One region of the Anoxybacillus sp. LAT27 genome, then DNA from elsewhere that is predicted to be linked to it. Evidence: predicted binding sites of a transcription regulator. Region 1 holds the regulator's gene; the other holds the start of a gene.

What was found. The regulator Rex, encoded in region 1, represses fermentation and respiration genes when NADH is low (regulators of the CRP and FNR family bind a similar motif). The targets are predictions, from matches to a motif close to TTGTGAAATATTTCACAA.
Region 2: a site for Rex is predicted at 1,427-1,444, ahead of LD028_RS02610 (TIGR04053 family radical SAM/SPASM domain-containing protein). Genes of this name have one in related genera too.

Annotation. Positions count from the first base shown of each region.
Region 1 covers NZ_JAIWYK010000082.1:3,682-7,267, forward strand. Annotated here, with positions in the region: gene LD028_RS08445 (ABC-F family ATP-binding cassette domain-containing protein) at 1-1,620, opposite strand, end outside; gene LD028_RS08450 (redox-sensing transcriptional repressor Rex) at 1,848-2,483, shown strand; gene LD028_RS08455 (YdiK family protein) at 2,493-2,666, opposite strand; gene LD028_RS08460 (CPBP family intramembrane glutamic endopeptidase) at 2,663-3,400, opposite strand.
Region 2 covers NZ_JAIWYK010000061.1:13,125-16,710, forward strand. Annotated here, with positions in the region: gene LD028_RS02605 (aldo/keto reductase) at 1-239, shown strand, start outside; gene LD028_RS02610 (TIGR04053 family radical SAM/SPASM domain-containing protein) at 267-1,409, opposite strand; gene LD028_RS02615 (sugar O-acetyltransferase) at 1,557-2,117, shown strand; gene LD028_RS02620 (undecaprenyl-diphosphate phosphatase) at 2,146-2,967, opposite strand; gene LD028_RS02625 (DoxX family protein) at 3,123-3,586, opposite strand, start outside.

The DNA.
Region 1 (3,586 bases):
GCTAATTTGTCCAAGCTCAAGCAGCTCTGCTTTTTTTGCTACGTAATAATCATAGTCCCCTAAATACTCAACAAGACCGTCTGTGGATAACTCATATATTTTTGTTGCAATTTTGTTAATAAAATAACGATCGTGTGAAACGAATATAATTGTTCCTGGGTATTCTATGAGCGCTTGTTCTAGCACTTCTTTGCTATCTAAATCTAAATGGTTTGTCGGCTCATCTAAAACTAATACGTTTGCTTTCTTCATCATGAGTTTAGCGAGAGCGAGTCGCGCTTTTTCTCCACCGCTTAACGTCTGAACAGGCTTCAATACGTCGTCACCAGAAAATAAAAAGTTGCCGAGAATGGTCCGAATTTCTTTCTCTGTTCTTAATCGATCTTCGTCCCACAGTTCGTCGATCACTCGTTTGTTTGATGTTAATTGTGCTTGTTCTTGATCATAATAGCCAATTTGTACGTTTGTTCCGTAGCGTATTTCTCCTTGTTTCTGATGGAGTTGTTTGATGATCGTTTTTAAAAGAGTTGATTTTCCAATTCCATTGGGCCCAATTAGCGCAATACTATCTCCGCGAGTGATACGGAATGAAAGGTTTGTTGCGATGATGTGATCGTAACCGATTGCTAAGTTGTTAGCTGTCAGCACGTCGTTTCCGCTTGGTCGTTCGATTTCGAAACGAAACGATGCCGATTTTTCATCACCGAGTGGCTTGTCGATGATATTCATTTTTTCTAATTGTTTTCTACGGCTTTGTGCTCGCTTCGTTGTTGATGCACGAGCGATGTTGCGTTGAATAAAATCTTTTAATTTTGTAATTTCCTCTTGTTGTTTTTCATACAATTTTAGTTGTTGTTCGAATTGTTCAGCACGTTGTTGTAAGTAGCTTGTATAGTTTCCGACATATTTTTTTATTTTTGTGCGTGATAGTTCATACACTTGTGTCACGATTTGGTCAAGAAAATAGCGATCGTGGGAGACGATAAGAATGGCCCCATCGTAATTTTTTAAATATTGTTCAAGCCATTGCAACGTTTCCATATCTAAATGGTTTGTCGGTTCGTCTAAAATGAGCAAATCTGGTCTTGTAAGGAGCAGTTTACCGAGCGCTAGCCTCGTCCGCTGTCCGCCGCTTAATGTAGATACTTTTGTCGTATAATCGTACTGTGAGAAGCGGAGACCATGAAGAACCGAACGAATATCTGCTTCATACTGATAGCCACCTTTTTCTTTGAATTCTGTTTGTAAACGATCATATTGCTCAAGTAGGCGCTCATAGTCAGCATCATGTAAACTCATTTGTTGTTCTAGTTCGCGTAATTGTTTTTCCATTTGTTGTAGCGGGGCAAACACATCGAGCATTTCTTCCCAAATGGAACGATGCGCTTGCAACCCTGTATATTGATCTAAATAACCGATCGTTACGTGTTTCGGTTTAATGATTTCGCCTGTGTCGTATGACAACTGTCCGGCAATGATTTTTAATAATGTCGATTTTCCCGCGCCATTTCTTCCAACTAACGCAATACGGTCTTTTTCTTGTATTTCAAGCTTAATGTCTGATAAAACTTGTTCCGCTCCATATGATTTGGATAGTTGATTTACTTGTAAAATGATCATTCTTTCTCACCTCAATCTTCTTTTGATAGTGTAACGTACTTTCTTGATATTCGGCAACACTAGTGTGTGAATAACAAATTTGACAAAAATAATAATAAAGGGTACAAAGGAAAGACAGAATGAAAAAAATAGTGTATAGTTTAGAAGTGGGGAGAATTTTTTAGACGTATAGGAGAGAAAAATGAAAGCGCTAACTATTTGTGAAAGGAAATGTGGGGGATTGACTCGTGAATAATGAACAACCAAAAATTCCGCAGGCGACCGCAAAGCGACTACCGTTGTACTATCGTTTTTTGAAAAACTTGCATGCATCAGGCAAGCAACGTGTATCTTCAGCGGAGTTAAGCGAAGCTGTAAAAGTCGATTCAGCAACGATTCGCCGTGATTTTTCATACTTTGGTGCGCTTGGAAAAAAAGGATACGGATATAATGTGAATTATTTGCTGTCGTTTTTCCGCAAAACGTTAGACCAAGATGAAACGACAGAAGTAGCGTTATTTGGCGTCGGTAATTTAGGGACAGCATTTTTGAACTACAATTTTAGTAAAAATAACAATACGAAAATCGTAATGGCGTTCGATGTTGATCCGGATAAAGTGGGAACAAAAGTCGGAGGGGTTCCGGTTTATCATTTAGATGAATTGGAAGAAAAGCTTGGAGGGATTACGGTAGCGATTTTAACCGTTCCTGCTCAAGTTGCCCAGCCGATTACTGACCGACTTGTTCAAAAAGGCATTAAAGGGATTTTAAACTTTACGCCAGCTCGCTTGCATGTGCCAGAACATATTCGTGTTCACCATATTGATTTAGCGGTCGAATTGCAGTCACTCGTTTACTTTTTAAAACATTACGGAAATGAGTAAACCTCCCGTTTACGAGCGGGAGGTTTTTTTTCGTAAAGAACGAATTCCTGCGCCGAAATCAAATGTAGCAATTAAAATAAATAGCATCGTTGTGATGTCCCAAATACCATCATCGGCGGTATGGACAGCAAAATAAGTAAATAAAATGCCTGTGAGAAAATAAAACAACGGTTCAGACTTCATGAAAACAGCCTCCAAATTACGAATTGCATTCGTTCTGCCTCACGCATAATGCTTTCGATTTCTTCAGCAAATAATGTTTGAATTGCAACGACAAAGGTGTTCATCAGTACATGTGCTGCAATAGGTACGATAATACGCTTTGTTTTGACATATAAGAAAGCAAATACAAATCCCATCGTTGCATAAAGAAGCAAATGTTCGAACTCTAAATGAACAACCGCAAATAAAAGCGAGCTGATGATGGCTGATAAGAAAAAGTTATATTTTTGATACAGCGTTCCGAAAATAATTTTTCGAAAGATGATTTCTTCTAAAACTGGACCAACGATTGAAGTGACGAGCATAAGAGCTGGTGTAAGTTTGACCATTTCAACGATCCGTCTCGTGTTCTCGGACCCCATTTCGACCCCAAAGAGGTGTACTTCGATGTTTGCTGCAATACCTTGGGCGAAAAGAGCGAGCAAAAACCCCCCAATCGCCCAAAAGACTGACATGCCAATCGATGATTGATGGCGATCATATGAGTATTTCATATCTTCTTTCATAAAATAAAGAACGAGAAAAAGAGCAATCGAGAAACTAATAACAGCCCAATAACCAGAAGCGATCGAAAAAGCTATTTCTTTATTTGATGCGTTGACAAAGCCGCTATGTGCAAGTAAAGGGACGCCGACTAAGCTCGATAGCTGCATGGCGATATATGTAATGATGACATACCAATATTGTTTTTTCACATGGTCAACCCCTTTTTACAAAATAAATACTTTTTCATTTTACCATATTTTTTGTATGAATTTCGAAAGGAAAGACATAATGAAAGAGGGAAATATGTATTGAAAAATTTTTAACTTCCTACTTGCAAAATTAAAAAAAGTTCATTAATATAATAAGTGTGTTAGCACTCGATTGTAATGAGTGCT
Region 2 (3,586 bases), on a different contig from region 1:
TGAACGAGCCAACGCTTGTCAACATTGCGCAAAAATATGGCAAAACATCGGCTCAAGTTATTTTACGTTGGGACTTACAACACGAAGTCGTCACCATTCCGAAGTCTGTCACACCTGAACGCATCGCACAAAACGCAAACATTTTTGACTTTACTTTAACAAAAGAAGAAATGGATGCGATTGACGCGCTAAACGAAAACCACCGCATCGGTCCAGATCCGGATAACTTTGATTTTTAATATACATAAACCCGAACAGCGTCCGCATTAAGCGAACACCGTTCGGGTTTTTTCTCTTCTCATCCCTAAAGGAACGTATACGCAAAACGGTTCACTTTCCATATAATCTCCCGTGACCGCATATGCCCGAGCACGCGATCCGCCACAAACGTAACGAAATTCACAAATGCCACATTTCCCTTTATATAAATCTGGCTGGCGCAACTGTTTCATCACTTCCGATTCGCGATAAATGTGCGATAACGGTTGCTCGCGCACATTGCCGCATACGATCGGAAGTAAACCACTTGGCATGACATCTCCTGTATGGGAGACGAAAACGAAACCGTTGCCGTCATTGACACCTTTTGGCGCTCGTTTTAATCCATCAATCATCGAAGCATGGTCAGTCGTAATCGCATGCTCATAACGAATATCCCCTGCATCAATGCGTTTTTCACGCATTTTTTGTTGAATGACAACACGACGATAATGTTGCGCCGCTGTCGTTTTAATATCATACGGTGCTGTTTTACTCAATTCATACAACCAACGAAACACTTCTTCATGCTCGGTTGGAGTAATGCAATCATTCATTTGCCCACGACCAGTTGGTACGAGTAAAAAGATATACCACATCACCGCCTTTAACTCCGCAACTAATTTCGCCATTTGTTCTAAATGATCGTAGTTATAACGCGAAATGACCGTGTTGATTTGCAGTGGCATATGTAACTCGTTCAAATAACGAATATTTTCAATTGTTAAATCAAACGAACCCGATGTACCACGAAATCGGTCATGGATGTCGGCCGTCGGTCCATCTAAACTAAACGCCCAGCGCGACAATCCGATCTCTTTTGCTTTTTTCATTTTTTCTTTCGTTACATTCGGGGTTGCGCTTGGTGTAATGGAAACACGCATTCCTTTTTTTATCGCATACTCAGCAAGATCAAACAAATCTTCGCGCATCATACAGTCCCCGCCCGTAAACACAAGCATCGGATTGTTCATGTCATATATGTCATCAATTAATCGAAGCCCTTCTTCATATGTTAGTTCGCGCGGATCGGGGAACGGTTGAGCATCGGCACGACAATGGACACATTTTAACTGACACGCTCTCGTCACTTCCCAAATGACAATAAACGGATTTTCGTTATAATCGATCGCACGCGCATGTTTATGCATCTCTCATCACCAACTTTTTGTGTTATTGTTCACATTCATTATAGACTTCGTATTGCATCATGCACTCACGCGTTTTTGACGATTTTTTTAAACATAGCGCTTTGCTATGGTACAATGAAAACAGGAAAATAAAGGAGTTGAAAAAAGATGAAATCAGAAAAAGAAAAAATGGTAAGTGGTCAATTGTATCGGGCTACCGATCCAGAGTTAGTGAAAGAACGAGAACATGCTCGTCGCTTAACAAGGCTATTTAATCAAACGTTAGAAACAGAACATGAACGACGCATTTCTTTATTAAAAGAACTATTTGGCTCAACAGGTCAAAACGTATATGTTGAACCCCCTTTTTATTGCGACTACGGATACAACATTCATGTCGGGGAAAATTTTTTTGCGAATTTTAATTGCGTTTTTTTAGATGTATGTGACATTCGTATCGGGGACAACTGTCTCATTGGTCCCGGCGTTCATATTTATACGGCAACGCACCCCATTGATCCAATCGAAAGAGCGTCCGGTTTAGAATACGGAAAACCAGTAACGATCGGCGATCATGTATGGATTGGTGGCGGAGCAATCATTAATCCGGGCGTAAACATCGGAAATAACGTTGTCATCGCTTCAGGAGCTGTTGTCACAAAAGATGTTCCTGATTACGTAGTCGTCGGAGGCAATCCGGCAAAAATTATTAAAAAACTGAACGAATAAAAGGCTCCCGTGCAAAGGAGCCTTTTATTTATGCAAAATAAACGACATAAATGACCGCCGCAAGTACGATGCGATAAATCGCGAACGGAACGAGACGCACGCGGTTAATTAAACGTAAGAAAAAGCGAATAGCTAACAATGCAAAAACAAAAGCACTAATAAAACCAACAACGAAAAATGGTAACGCATCAAACGTGATGTACTCCCAGTTTTTCAACAACGAAATGGCGCTTGCTCCTGCCATAATTGGCACTGCCATAATAAATGTAAAATCAGCTGCAGCACGATGGCTCATGCCAACAAGTACGCCACCTGAAATGGTCGAACCTGAACGCGAAAACCCAGGCCAAAGCGATAAACATTGAACAAGACCGACAATAAACGCCTGCTTATACGTAATGTCATCTACAGTTTGTGCTACTGTTCGTTTTCCGAAACGATCCGCTGCGATCATCAACAAAGCTCCAAGCACGAGCCCAATAAGCACCGTTTTTGTGGAAAATAAATGTTCATCAATATAGTCTTCAAATAAAACCCCCAACACTCCAGCAGGCAAAAGACCAACGAAAATGTGCATCAGCGTCAAGCGTGGTCCTTTTCTCACTTCACCTTTTCGTAAATAAAGCAACTCAAAAAATTTATCTTTAAACACAACAACCGCAGCTAAAACTGAACCGAGCTGGATGACGACTTTAAACGTATTCGCCCCATACTTTCCTAAAAACTCGCTCGATTTTAGCCACATGTCATCAACAATAATCATATGGCCTGTCGATGAAACAGGTGCAAACTCTGTCGCTCCTTCCACTAGCCCTAAAATGAGCGCTTTAATTAGCTCTATGATATGCATGTATGTCCATCCTTTCTTGTTTGGTTAAATATGTATAATCCCTTACAGGCGCCTACTCTATTGTACTACAAACATTTTCATTGTACTACTTACATGCGAAAATTACTTAAAACAAGAAAAAAACGGCCACGCACAAAGGTGCGTATGGCCGTCTTTTAAGAAGTCGATGCTATTTTTCGTTTATTCTGATATTCACTCACATATCTGCGAAGATACGGAATTACCCATCGATCAATCCCAAACTTTCCTGCATTCGCTCCTGCAACAAGAATGAAAAATGTTAATAAAACCATTTGTGGGTTTGTACTTGTTGTACCTGAAAACATAAATGCGAAATTCATTACAGCTCCCATCAGAGCAGCAAATGTTGTAAACACACCTAAAAGTAACGCAATGCCGACAAGCACCTCTCCCCATGGTACGAGAAAGTTAAAAAATCCAACATTTGGCAACGCTACATGTTCAATAAAGGATGCCCACCATCCTTGTACTGCTGGATGCTCCCCTGTTGCTTTACCAAGCGCTCCTTTTAAAAATCCTGTCGCATCAAATCCCCCTGTTACCTTATGCCATCCTGCCATAAACCATTCATAACCGAGATACAAACGAAACACTGTCA